DNA from 4 places in the Streptomyces sp. NPDC055506 genome. Region 2 is predicted to be linked to each of the others. Evidence: riboswitches for the same ligand, from Rfam matches in the RefSeq annotation. Region 2 holds a riboswitch; each other region holds the start of a gene.

Region 1 (3,199 bases), on a different contig from region 2:
GTCACGCCGCTGGCCACCATCTGCACATCGGTGAAGATGGGCGCGCCGGCGCGCAGGGCCTCACGGGCGCGGGCCACGACGGCCGGGGAGTAGGCCAGGTCCCGTACGAGGTCGACCATCCCGCAGGCGTGGATCATCCGGACCGTGACCTGGCTGACCTCGGCGGGCAGGGCCGTGAGGTCCGCCTCCGCGCGGATGGTGGCGAAGGACTGGCGGTAGATGGCCGGGCCGTCCTTCTCGTAGTCGTACGTGGTCACGGTGTTCTTCTCGCTGCCTTCGGTCGTCGTACGGGTCATGTCGTCGTCAGGGTCATGAGGCGATCGCCGCCAGGGCGGAGGCGAGTCGGGCAGGGGCGTCCAGGGAGGTGGTCCGGGGTTCCTGACCGCTCACGGCGGTGGAGAGCAGGTAGCCGCCTTCCGGAGCGGCGACCACGTCGACGCGGTCGCCCCGGGGGTGTCCGCAGCGGCGTTCGCACCCGGACCAGTACAAGGGGAGGCCGCCCGGCTCGATCGCGTCGAGAGCCTCGGCCGCGTCGGTCCGTACGTCCGCCCGCGACTTGGCGCAGCCGGGACTGCCGATACACGCACCGACGCGCAGCCAGGGGGAGTCCGGGTCGGTGACCAGGCCGGTGGCGGCGAGGCGGGCGAGGGATTCGTCCGGGTCCGTTCCGGGTGTGGGAAGAACCACACCGCGCCACGGGGTGAGACGCAGCTCACCCGCGGCGACGTACGTCAGCTCCCGCCACTGGTGCGCCGAGAGCCGTCCCAGGGGAACGTGCACGGAGAGGCCGGCACCGTGGGGCCCCGGGGGCGGACCGGCCGTGCGGCCGGTCTCCCGGCTGCGCCGCTCGTGCCGGACACCCTCGGCCCGTAGCCGCTGACCGACCGCGTCGAGCAACTCGTCGCCGGAGAGGGGCAGTTCATCCACGCGCCAGACGCGGTCCCCACTCGTCCGCGCCGCCTCCAGGAAGACCTCCGCGGCCGTCAACGCGGCCCGGGCCGCTACCTCGACACCGACGCGCAGCGCTTCCCCGGCCGCTCCGAGCGCGAGTTCCGCGCCGCCGTCCGCCGTCGCCCGTACCGTCACATCGGCACCGAGTCCGGCCACGTCACCGCGTCCGTCGTCGAGCGCGAACAGAAAACGCCCCGACAGGTCCCGCGCCGCCTCGCTCGCGCACAACGCCGCGTCCAGGGCCGTCAGCCAGGGGCGTACGTCCAGCACACCCCGCCCGTCGAGACCGGACAGCGGCGAGGCCACGATGTTGCGCACCCGCTCGTGCCCACGCGAGGGCAGCAACCCGGCCGCGTCCAGCAACTCGGCCAGCTCCCCGGCGCATCCGTCGGGCAGACCGCGCAGTTGCGCGTTGCCGCGCGAGGTCAGATGCAGGTCTCCGTCGCCCAGCCGTTCGGCCACGTCCACGAGCGTCCGCGCCTGCGCAACGGTCAGCACCCCACCGGGAATCCGGACGCGGGCGAGCGCTCCGTCGTCCGCCGCGTGCAGCCGCAGCGTCCCTGGACAGGCGTCACCGCGGTCGCGTGGGACCGCTGTGGCCTGGGTCGATGAGCGCTGGGCAGCCGTGGACATGGCGGCGAGCATACCTACCATCACACCTGGTGTATGCCGTGCCCTCTTCCCCTGGCACTTACTATGATCGCGGCGGATCATCCGGTCCGCCATCGCCACGACGGCGACAGGGGAGGAAGCCGGTGCGAGTCCGGCGCGGTCCCGCCACTGTGAGTCCGGCCCATGCGGCCGGGCGAGTCAGGAACTCCCTTTCCCAGGCTCTCGGCTTCGCCCGAGCAGGGGAGACCCCATTTCGACACCACCCGGGGCGCGGACACCCCGAGGAAGGCCCGACGCCGCATGCTGCATTCATCCGGGGGACGACCCCCGCACCCCCGCATCTTGCTCCTGTCGACGTCCGACACTGACCTGCTGAGCGCCCGCGCGGCCGCCGGCCCGGTGTCCTACCGTTTCGCGAACCCCTCCCGTCTCGCCCTCGACGACCTCCCCGGCCTCCTCGACGGGACCGACCTGGTCGTCGTACGCCTCCTCGGCGGCATCCGGGCCTGGCAGGACGGCCTCGACCTGCTGCTGGCCGACGGCCGCCCGGTGGTCGTGCTCACCGGCGAACAGGCTCCGGACGCTCAGCTGATGGAGGCCTCCACCGTCCCCGTCGGCATCGCCGCCGAGGCGCACGCCTACCTCGCCCACGGCGGCCCGGCCAACCTGGAGCAGCTCGCCCGCTTCCTCTCCGACACGGTCCTGCTGACCGGCCACGGCTTCGAGGCTCCGGCGGCGGCACCCACCTGGGGACCGCTGGAGCGCACGCCCCGCGACGGCGCCGACGGTCCGACCGTCGCCGTGCTCTACTACCGGGCCCACCACATGAGCGGCAACACCGCTTTCGTCGCCGCCCTGTGCGACGCGATCGAGGACGGGGGCGGCCGGGCCCTGCCCCTGTACGTCGCCTCCCTGCGCGCCCCCGAGCCCGAGCTGATCGAGGAACTCCGTTCGGCCGACGCGATCATCACCACGGTCCTCGCCGCGGGTGGCACCAAGCCCGCCGCGGCCTCGGCCGGCGGTGATGACGAGTCCTGGGACGCCGGTGCGCTCACCGAGCTGGACGTCCCGATCCTCCAGGCCCTGTGCCTCACGGGTTCGCGTGCCGCCTGGGAGGAGAACGACGAGGGCGTCTCCCCGCTCGACGCGGCCAGCCAGATCGCCGTCCCCGAGTTCGACGGCCGCCTGATCACCGTCCCGTTCTCCTTCAAGGAGATCGACGAGGACGGCCTCCCGGCCTACATCGCCGACCCGGAGCGCGCCGCCCGTGTCGCCGGAATCGCCGTACGCCACGCCCGGCTCCGCCACATCCGGCCCGCCGACAAGCGCCTCGCGCTGGTCCTGTCTGCCTACCCGACCAAGCACTCCCGCATCGGCAACGCGGTCGGCCTCGACACTCCCGCCAGCGCGGTGGCCCTGCTGCGGCGACTGCGCGAGGAGGGCTACGACTTCGGCACGGACGCCGAGGTGCCGGGCCTGGCCTCCGGCGACGGCGACGAGCTGATCCGCGCGCTGATCGACGCGGGCGGCCACGACCAGGACTGGCTCACCGAGGAGCAGCTGGCCCGCAACCCGGTGCGCATCCCGGCGGCCGACTACCGCCGCTGGTACGCCACGCTCCCCGAGGAGCTGCGCA
Region 2 (3,199 bases):
GGCTCGTCGGTCTGCCGTCCAGTTCGTCGCACGCCCTGATGGGCGGCCTGATCGGCGCCACGATCGCTTCGGCGGGTGTCGGCGCGGTGCACGGTGACGTGCTGGTCACCAAGGTGCTGATCCCGGCGATCGCCGCCCCGCTGGTCGCGGGCATCGCGGCGATGCTCGCCACCCGGTTGACGTACTCCCTCGGCAAGAAAGCCGACGGCGAGGCCTCCAAGAAGGGCTACCGCGCCGGCCAGATCGCCTCCGCGGGCCTGGTCTCGCTGGCCCACGGCACCAACGACGCCCAGAAGACGATGGGTGTCATCACCCTCGCCCTGGTCGCCGGCGGCGCCGTCGCCCCCGACTCCGACCCGCCCATGTGGGTCATCCTCTCGGCGGGTATCGCCATCGCGCTCGGCACCTACCTCGGCGGCTGGCGCATCATCCGCACCATGGGCAAGGGCCTGACCGACCTCCAGCCGCAGCAGGGCTTCGCCGCCCAGACCAGCGCGGCGACGGTCATCCTGGCCTCCTCGCACCTCGGCTTCTCCCTCTCCACCACCCACTCCGTGTCCGGCGCGGTGATGGGCGCGGGGCTCGGCCGCAAGGGCGGCGTGGTCCGCTGGTCGACGGCGACGCGGATGTTCGTCGCCTGGGGTCTGACGCTGCCGGCGGCGGCCCTGGTGGGCGCGCTCGCCGAGTACGTGACCGGCTTCGGGAACTGGGGCACGGCGGTCGTGGCGATCTTCCTGATCGCCTCCAGCGCGGTGATCTGGAAGCTGTCGCGCCGCGAGGTCGTCGACCACACGAACGTCAACGAGGTCGACGAGGAGCCGGCCGGCGTCGTGACCACCGCCATCGCCGCCGTGACGCCGCCTCCGGCGGGCCCGTCCGAGGAACTGGCCGCCACGATCCCGGCCCAGGCCGATCGCAAGCCCTCCACCACGACCACCTCGGTCTGATCCCGCCTACCCGGTGACAAGGAAGAATCTCTGAGATGAAGATCGACTGGGCGACCCTCGGCTCCGTCTTCGGCGTCAGCCTCGTGGCCACCGTGACCCTCGTCGGCCTGTTCACCCTCGGCATCACCGGCCTGTCGCGCCGCGAGCGGGCGGTGGCGGCGGGCGGGTCCGCGGGGCTCGCGGTGACGGGTGCGTACGCGTGCTTCGCGGCGTGTGCGGCGGCTGTCGGGTACGGGATCTATCTGATCGTGGCCTGACCGCGATCGTCTTTTCGCCGGGCGGCACTGGACTTCGGTCCCGGGCCGCCCGGTTGCGTGTGCGGGGCGGCCGCCCACACCCTCTGCGAGGCAAGCGGTGTGGGCTTGTCCACACTCTCCCCTCGCAGGTCAACGGCAAGTTGACGGCGGTTCGCGGCCGTGGTGGACTGCCGGGGCCAATACGGCGGCAGGAGAGGAAGCCGGTGGAAGTCCGGCGCGGTCCCGCCACTGTCACCGGGGCGACAACCCCCGGGAGCCAGGAACTCTCACCGCCGGTCTCGTCGAACCAGGGCGTGGACACCCTGAGTGAGGACATATCGCCATGTTCGGCTGCCGATCGAGGGTCAGTACCCCACCGTTGTCCGCCCCCGTGGCCGGCTGAGCCCGTGGGTGCCGGTCGCGTTCACGCGTACGGTGCCGCCGTCGGTCTGATCGGTGATCTGCTGCTCGGCGATCCTCGCCGGGGCCATCCGGTCGCCGCGTTCGGGCGGGCCGCGGGTGCCGTGGAGCGGGTGTTGTGGCGGGACCACCGGGGATGGGGCACGCTGCACACCGTGGTGTGCGCGGGCGGGGCCGTCGCGCTGGGGGCCGTCGCCGCGCGTGCCGTGCGTACCTCCGCCCCCGCTGCTGTCGGACTGACCGCTGTCGCCACCTGGGCCGTCGTCGGGGGGACTTCGCTCGCGCGGGAGGCTCAGGCCATCGGGCGCGCCCTGGAAGCCGGGGACGTCGACGCGGCCCGTGCGCGGCTGCCGCATCTGTGCGGACGGGATCCGCAGGCCCTGGACGCCGACGGGATCGCCCGGGCCGTCGTCGAGTCCGTCGCGGAGAACACCTCCGACGCCGTCGTGGGGGCGCTCGTGTGGGGGGCGATAGGTGGCGTGCCGGGGCTTGTCGGGTTCCGGGCCGTCAACACCCTCGACGCCATGGTCGGGCACAAGTCGGCGCGGTACCGGCGCTACGGCTGGGCCTCCGCACGGCTTGACGATGTCGCGGGGTGGCCCGGGGCCCGGCTGACCGCCGCGCTCGCGGCCGTGTCCGGGGGCGATCCGCGGGGAGCCGTGACGGCCTGGCGTGCCGACGCCGCCAAGCATCCGAGTCCCAACGCCGGGCCCGTGGAGGCCTCGTTCGCGGGGGCGCTCGGGGTGCGGCTCGGCGGGACCCTGTCCTACGGCGGGCGCGTCGAGCACCGGCCCGTCCTCAACGGCGCGGGGCGCGGCGTCGAAACCCGGGACATCGAACGGGCCGTACGGCTGTCCAGGCGTGTCGGCTGGCTCGCGCTCGGCGTCTGTGTCGCCGCGCGCCACTTCGTGAAGGGGCGTACGTCATGACGGGCGGTGGGCTTCTCGTCGCCGGCACCACCTCCGACGCGGGCAAGAGCGTCGTGACCGCCGGGATCTGCCGATGGCTGGTTCGGCAGGGCGTCAAGGTCGCGCCCTTCAAAGCGCAGAACATGTCCCTGAATTCGTTCGTGACGCGGGAAGGCGCCGAGATCGGGCGGGCGCAGGCCATGCAGGCGCAGGCGTGCCGGGTGGAGCCGACCGCGCTGATGAATCCCGTGCTGCTCAAGCCCGGCGGCGAGCAGAGCAGCCAGGTCGTGCTGCTGGGCAAGCCGGTCGGGGAACTCAGTGCGCGCGGGTACCACGGAGGGCGGCAGCAGAGGCTGCTCGGGACGGTGCTGGACTGCCTGGAGCGGTTGCGGGGCACGTATGACGCGGTGATCTGTGAGGGGGCCGGTTCTCCCGCCGAGATCAATCTGCGGCGGACGGACATCGTCAACATGGGGATCGCCCGCAACGCCGGCCTCCCCGTACTCGTCGTCGGCGACATCGACCGGGGCGGGGTCTTCGCCTCGTTCTTCGGGACCGTCGCCCTGCTGTCGCGCGAGGACCAGGAGTGTGTCGCCGGGTTCCTCGTGAACAAGTTCCGCGGGGACGTCTCCCTGCTGGAGCCGGGGCTCGACATGCTGCACGGCCTCACCGGGCGGCACACGTACGG
Region 3 (3,199 bases), on a different contig from region 2:
TGCCCGAGCCGGGCGGCCTGCGCGTCGCGGATCCGGCGCACGGAGTCCAGCAGCAGAAAGCTCATGCGGTACGTCACGAGCGCGACATCGACGACGGGCGCCGGGACGCCCGCCCGGACCAGGCGCGGCAGCAGGTCGGACATGGGCGTGGTGAAGGCGAACAGCAGCACCCCAAGGGAGGCCGCCGAGGTGCGCAGCAGCAGCTCCCCGGCCCGGAGGGGCCCGTCGTCGGCGAGGGAGACGAAGCCTTCCGGGCCGCCGACCTGGACGAGCAGGGTGACCGCGCCGGTGACGCAGAAGCCCAGCGGCACCCGGTAGGCCCGCCACAGCCGGCGCCCGGGCACACCGGCCGGCCCCAGCAGCAGGCACACGGCCGTCACGAGCACCAGCGCAGCGCCCGGCCAGGGCGGCAGCGAGATGGCCAGCACGGTGAGCCCGAGACCGAGCACTGCCTTGTCCACGGGATGGCGGCGGCGCCAGCGACTGCTGTGCGCCGCCGCGTCGATCGGCAGCACGCGGCTCAGGCCCTTTCGGCCGTGGACTCCTCGGCGGTGCCGGCTGCCGCACTGCCGGCGTCCCGCGCCTGCTGCTCACCCTGCCGCCGGCCCCGGCGCAGACCGAAGTAGTAGGCGAGGACACCGGCGCCGAGCGCGGCCTGGAGGGAGAACAGGGCCGACTCGATCTCACCGGACGGCGGTTCGTACAGCGGCGAGAACCAGGGCTTGTAGTCCGGCTCGATCTCGGTGATCGCCGTCTCCGCCTCGCCGTCGGCGCCCGTGAACGGCTCCTCCTTGTGGTCGCCGAGGCCGAGCGCGAGCGGCAGTACGGCGAGCGCGGCCACGGCGAGCAGCAGCAGGAGGTTGATCTTCGTGTTCTTCTTCATCGGGTCGCCGCCTCGGTCTCGGTCACGGACTGCTTCTTGGCGAGGAGCACGCCCAGCCGGGTCAGTTCGCCCTTGCTGGACTGCACGAGCAGCCGCATCACGAGCACCGTCAGCAGCCCCTCGCTCACCGCGAGCGGGATCTGGGTGACGGCGAAGATGGTGCCGAACTTGCCGAGCGCGCCCACGAACCCGCTGCCCGGGTCGGGGAAGGCGAGCGCCAGCTGCACGCTGGTGACGCAGTAGGTGGACAGGTCGGCGAAGAACGCCCCGAAGAAGACCGCGACCATCAGCGGCACGTCGTACCGCCGCAGCAGCTTGTACACGGCGTATCCGGCCCAGGGTCCGACGATCGCCATGGAGAAGACGTTGGCGCCGAGCGTGGTCAGACCGCCGTGGGCGAGCAGCAGTGCCTGGAAGAGCAGGGTGATGGTGCCCAGCACCGCCATGATGGGCGGCCGGAACAGGATGGCTCCCAGGCCCGTTCCGGTGGGGTGGGAGCAACTGCCGGTGACCGACGGAAGCTTCAGGGCGGACAGGACGAAGGTGAAGGCACCGGAGGCGCCGAGGAGCAGGGTGCTCTCGGGGTGCTCGCGCACCTCACGGGTGAGCGACCGGACCCCGTGGACGACGAACGGTGCCGACGCGACGCCCCAGGCGACCGCGTGTGCGGGTGGCAGAAAACCCTCGGCTATGTGCATGGCTCAGCAGACCCTCTCCAGCACCTCGTGGATGGTTGACGTGCCTTGGCCGGTCTCCTGGCTGACGGGTACCACCGCCCGTACTCCGCCTTCCCGGGTTCCGAAGAACCCAGTGGCTGCCCGTGAGGGCCGGAGCCGGACTTCCCGATTCACAGTGGCGAGGGCCGCACCGGCATCACACCGGATTTCCCGTTCACCAAGGCGTGGTGACAGTAATGCCGAGATAAGGACGATGACAAGCCACCCGAGGGGGCGCGCGAGGGGGCGTCCGCTCGCACACCGGCGCAGGGCCGCTCAGTCGTCGCCCCCGTCGTCATCGTCGTCCCCGTCCTCCCACGTCTGACGGGGCTTCTCCTGCCGGGGTTTGTCCGCCTTTTGCGGTGGGTCGGCCGTCTCCTGCGCCGGAGCCGTGGGGCTGGGCGTCGCTTCGACGGGGGTCGGGGGAGGAGGCGCGGTGGTGGACGGGGTGATATCGGCCACTGTGCCGGTGGCCGGAGTGCCGCTGCCCGGAGCCGTGTCCTCCGCGGGATCGGAGGAGAGGGGCGAGGGGGAGTCCGCGGACGGTGTGGCGGCGGGGCTGCTCGCGGAGGGAGACACGTCGGGTTCCGTGCCCTCCGTCGCGGTGTTGTCGGGCGAGAACCACAGCATGCCGGCGAGCATCGCGGCGGCGAAGAGCGCCGCGGCGGCGATCGTCGCGGCCGCCCTGCGGCGGTTGTCCTGGCCGCCCCGGGGTGCGGCGCGGCGCGAACGGCCGGCCTGGGGCGTGCGGCCGGTGCGCAGCCCCGGGGCGCCGGGCAGCGCGTAGGTGGCCGGGTTGCGGGTTTCGGTGGCCGGATACGGCCCGGGCATGGCGGACGTCACCGGGGGCGCGGCCTCCGGCAGCGGCTCGGGCAGCCCTCGCCAGGCGCCCCCGGCGAACCACTCGGCGGTCTGCTGGGCGGTGGGCCGGTCCTCGGGCTGCTTGGCGAGCAGGCCGAGGAGGTAGTTCTCGAAGGCCGGCGGGAGCCCGGCGACTCCGAGCTCGCGGGGCGGAACGGGCGCGGAGTCGAGATGCTGGTGGAGGAGCGCGACGGCGGTGTCCGCCTGGAACGGCGGCCGTCCGCTGAGGAGTTGGTAGAGCAGGCACCCCAGGGAGTACATGTCGGAGGCGGGACCGGCCGGCTGGCCCAGGGCGCGTTCGGGTGCGAGATAGAGGCCGGTGCCGACGATCTGACCGGTGGCGGTGAGCGCGGCGCCGGGGTCGTCGAGGAAGCGGGCGATGCCGAAGTCGCCGATCTTCAGGGTGCCGTGGGCGTCCAGCAGGAGGTTGGCGGGCTTGATGTCACGGTGGACGATGCCCTGCGCGTGTGCGGCGGCGAGCCCGGCGGCGGCCTGCGCGGCGAGATCCGCCACCCGCTCTGCGGAAAGCGCGCCGGAGGCGGCCAGCACCCCGGCGAGGCTGTCGCCGTCGACCAGTTCCATCACCAGGTACAGCCGGTTGTCGTACTCGCCGAAGTCCCAGACACCGACCAGGTGGGGGTGGTTGAGACGCCCGGCGGTCTGGGCCTCCAGACGGAACCGGGAGGCCGCCGTGACATCGGTGTCCTGGGGCAGCAGCAGCTTGACGGCCACCGCTCTG
Region 4 (3,199 bases), on a different contig from region 2:
CAGCACCAGGCGGGTGCGGGCCACGGACACCCCGAGCGCGGCCGCCGCGTCCTGCCCGAACGCGAAGGCGTCGAGCGTGCGGGCGTACGACAGACACACCACCAGCGCCACGGCCAGGACCGCGAAGCACAGCCACACGTCGGTCCAGCCGGCCCCGCCGAGCGAGCCCAGGAGCCAGAACAGCACGCCCCGGGTGGTCTCGGCGTCGGCGGCGGTCAGCACGACGAAGGAGGTCAGCGCGGAGAACAGCTGCATGGCGGCGACGCCCGCGAGGACGACCCGGTCGGTGGTGTCGCCGAGGGTGTGGCTGAGCAGCAGGACCAGCGCGAAGGAGACCAGGGCGCCGAGGAACGCGCCGGCGGACACCGAGACGGCACCGCCGCCCACGCCCAGCACGACGATGACGACCGCGCCGGTGGAGGCGCCCGAGGACACCCCGAGCACGAACGGGTCGGCGAGCGGGTTGCGCAGCAGGGACTGCATCACGGCCCCGCACACGGCGAGTCCCGCCCCGCACACGGCCGCGAGCAGGGTGCGCGGCAGCCGCAGCTGCCAGACGATCCCGTCCCGGATCGGCGTCAGACCGGAGCTGCCGATCCCGAGGTGGGACGCGACGACGGACCACACGTCCCCGACCCTGATGTCGGCCGGTCCGATGGTGATCGCCAGGGCCACGGAGGCCACCAGCAGCAAGGCGCCCCCGGCGGCGAGCGCCGGTCCGCGCACGGTCACTTCACGAGCCCGAACTCACGCAGTCCGGCCGCGACCTTCTCCACGCCCTCGACCGTGCGGATGGTCGGGTTCATGGCCTGTCCGCTGAGCAGCACGTACCGCTTGTGCTTGACGGCGTCCATGTTCTTGGTGACCGGGTTGGACTCCAGGAAGGCGATCTTGCGCTTCGCCGACTCGGCGGTCTCCGAGTCGCGGGTCAGGTCGCCGATGACGAGGACGTCGGGGTTGCGGTCGGCGACGGTCTCCCAGTTGACCTGTGGCCACTCCTCGTGGGTGTCGTCGAAGACGTTCTTCGCGCCGAGGGCGCGGGTCATGATGCCGGGCGCTCCGCAGCAGCCGGCCAGGTAGGGCGACTCGGAGTTGGCGAACCAGTACAGCAGGGAGACACCGGAGGCGTCGACGCCCCGCGTGGCCTTCTTCATCCGCTGCTGGAGGGAGGCCACGAGTGTGTCGCCGCGGTCCTTCACTCCGAACACGGTCGCGAGGTCCCGCACCTCGCCGTAGACGGCGTCGATGCCCAGCGCCTTGTCCCGCTTGCCGTCGCCGCCGCCCGAGTTGTCCTTGCCTGCACAGTCGGACGGGGAGACGTACGTGGGCACGCCGAGCTTCTCGAACTGGTCGCGGGTGGCGACGCCGCCCTTGCCGAGGGTGGAGACGAAGGACGCGGCGACGAAATCGGGCTCGGAGTCCAGGACCCGTTCGAAGGAGGGGTTGTTCTCGGCGATGCGCGGCACCTTCGCGTTGGCCTTCTCCAGCCCCTTCATCACGGGGTCGGTCCAGGTGGCCGTGCCGGCTATCCGGTCGGCGAGACCGAGGGAGAGCAGGATCTCGGTGGTGCCCTGGTTGAGGGAGACGGCGTGCCGGGGCGCCTTGTCGACCCGGACCTTACGGCCGCAGTTGTCGAGGGTGGCGGCGGCCTCGGCCGTGGGGGTCTTCGAGCCTCCGCAGCCGCTGATGAGCAGGGAGCCGGTCGCGAGCAGGACGGCGGCACGGGCGGGTCGGGCGAGGGGCAAGGAAACCAGTCCTCAGTCGTCGAGGGCCCGATCGCGGAGCCCGGTCGTACGGTGCTCCCCCACCGCCGGCCGGCCGCGGGGGCCGCCAGCAGGTCTTCGGACTCGGGTTCACCCGGTGCGGGGCGCCTTCCCGTACGACGTCCAGCCGTACAGTGGCCGCGGCCCCGCCCGTCCCCCTCACCGCTGCGCGTCAGTTCCGGATTCGCACCGGATTCCCTGACCCACGTACATGGGTTCGACTGGCCTCGGCAAGCTATCACGGTGGCATCGGGGAATCACCGCGCGCCCCGCGTCGTTGCCCGGACAGCAGCTTTTCCGCGACTCCCGAGGAGGCCGCCGGTGTACGGCGACGACGCAACGGTCCGCAGGATCCTCACCGAGCTCGGCGACACCTGGGCCGTGGTGGGCCTGTCGTCGAACCGGCAGCGCGCGGCGTACGGCGTCGCCGCGGTGCTCCAGCGGTACGGCAAGCGCGTCGTGCCCGTGCACCCCAAGGCGGAGACCGTGCACGGCGAGCAGGGGTACGCGAGTCTGGCGGACATCCCCTTCGACGTGGACGTCGTGGACGTGTTCGTGAACAGCGACCTCGCCGGAGCGGTCGCGGACGAGGCGGTCGCGAAGGGCGCCGGGGCGGTGTGGTTCCAGCTCGGCGTCGTCGACGCGGCGGCGTACGACCGCGCCCGGGCCGCGGGCCTGGAGATGGTGATGGACCGCTGCCCGGCGATCGAGATCCCGCGGCTCGGGCCTTCATAATCGAGCGCATGACCCACGCCTCCTCCCCTTCGAACTCCGATGCCCCGCAGCGCTTCCCCGTCGTCGTCGTGGGCGCCGGTCCCGCCGGGCTGACCGTCGGCAACATCCTGCGGGCCGCCGGCGTGAACTGTCTGGTGCTGGAGACCGAGACCCGGGAGTTCATCGAACAGCGGCCCCGGGCCGGGGTCATCGAGGAGTGGGCCGTGCGGGGCCTGGAGAAGCGGGGCCTCGCCCGGAACCTGCTGGACCGCGCGGAGCTGCACACCGCGTGCGAGTTCCGCTTCGACGGGGAGCGGTACCGGTTCCGCTACGGCGAGATGACGGGCAGTCACCATTTCGTCTACCCGCAGCCTTTGCTGGTGACGGACCTGGTGCGCGAGTACGCCGACGTGCGCGGCGGGGAGATCCGCTTCGGGGTCCGGGATGTAGCGGTGCACGACATCGACACCGACCGGCCGTCCGTGTCGTACACCTGCCCGGAGACGGGTGAACGGCGGGTCGCGCACTGCGACTTCGTGGCCGGCTGCGACGGGGCGCGCGGAGTGACGCGGGCCGCGCTGGCGCCGGAGCGGGTCCGGGTCGCGCGGCACGACTACGGCGTCGGCTGGCTGGCGCTGCTCGCCGAGGCCCCGCCGTCCGCCGACTGCGTGCTGTTCGGCTGTCACGAGAACGGCTTCGCGGGCCAGATGCCCCGCAGCCCT

Evidence for each region. Region 2 has a riboswitch for cobalamin ahead of ACWIF2_RS18995 (cobalamin biosynthesis protein). Riboswitches for the same ligand answer to the same signal wherever they lie in the genome.
Region 1: it holds a riboswitch for cobalamin, as region 2 does, so the genes downstream of both, cobN (cobaltochelatase subunit CobN) here and ACWIF2_RS18995 (cobalamin biosynthesis protein) in region 2, are expected to answer to the same signal.
Region 3: it holds a riboswitch for cobalamin, as region 2 does, so the genes downstream of both, ACWIF2_RS03165 (energy-coupling factor ABC transporter permease) here and ACWIF2_RS18995 (cobalamin biosynthesis protein) in region 2, are expected to answer to the same signal.
Region 4: it holds a riboswitch for cobalamin, as region 2 does, so the genes downstream of both, ACWIF2_RS03565 (ABC transporter substrate-binding protein) here and ACWIF2_RS18995 (cobalamin biosynthesis protein) in region 2, are expected to answer to the same signal.

The regions. Positions count from the first base shown of each region.
Region 1 covers NZ_JBSHKH010000237.1:2,312-5,510, reverse strand. Annotated here, with positions in the region: partial or broken gene ACWIF2_RS39890 (precorrin-8X methylmutase) at 1-296, opposite strand, end outside; gene cobG (precorrin-3B synthase) at 310-1,596, opposite strand; cobalamin riboswitch at 1,641-1,791, shown strand; gene cobN (cobaltochelatase subunit CobN) at 1,864-3,199, shown strand, end outside.
Region 2 covers NZ_JBSHKH010000045.1:30,391-33,589, reverse strand. Annotated here, with positions in the region: gene ACWIF2_RS19005 (anion permease) at 1-947, shown strand, start outside; gene ACWIF2_RS19000 (hypothetical protein) at 983-1,204, shown strand; cobalamin riboswitch at 1,351-1,489, shown strand; gene ACWIF2_RS18995 (cobalamin biosynthesis protein) at 1,591-2,532, shown strand; gene ACWIF2_RS18990 (cobyric acid synthase) at 2,529-3,199, shown strand, end outside.
Region 3 covers NZ_JBSHKH010000004.1:146,951-150,149, reverse strand. Annotated here, with positions in the region: gene cbiQ (cobalt ECF transporter T component CbiQ) at 1-515, opposite strand, end outside; gene ACWIF2_RS03170 (energy-coupling factor ABC transporter substrate-binding protein) at 521-883, opposite strand; gene ACWIF2_RS03165 (energy-coupling factor ABC transporter permease) at 880-1,581, opposite strand; cobalamin riboswitch at 1,612-1,797, opposite strand; gene ACWIF2_RS03160 (serine/threonine-protein kinase) at 1,876-3,199, opposite strand, start outside.
Region 4 covers NZ_JBSHKH010000005.1:74,322-77,520, reverse strand. Annotated here, with positions in the region: gene ACWIF2_RS03570 (FecCD family ABC transporter permease) at 1-732, opposite strand, end outside; gene ACWIF2_RS03565 (ABC transporter substrate-binding protein) at 729-1,745, opposite strand; cobalamin riboswitch at 1,816-2,004, opposite strand; gene ACWIF2_RS03560 (CoA-binding protein) at 2,085-2,498, shown strand; gene ACWIF2_RS03555 (4-hydroxybenzoate 3-monooxygenase) at 2,507-3,199, shown strand, end outside.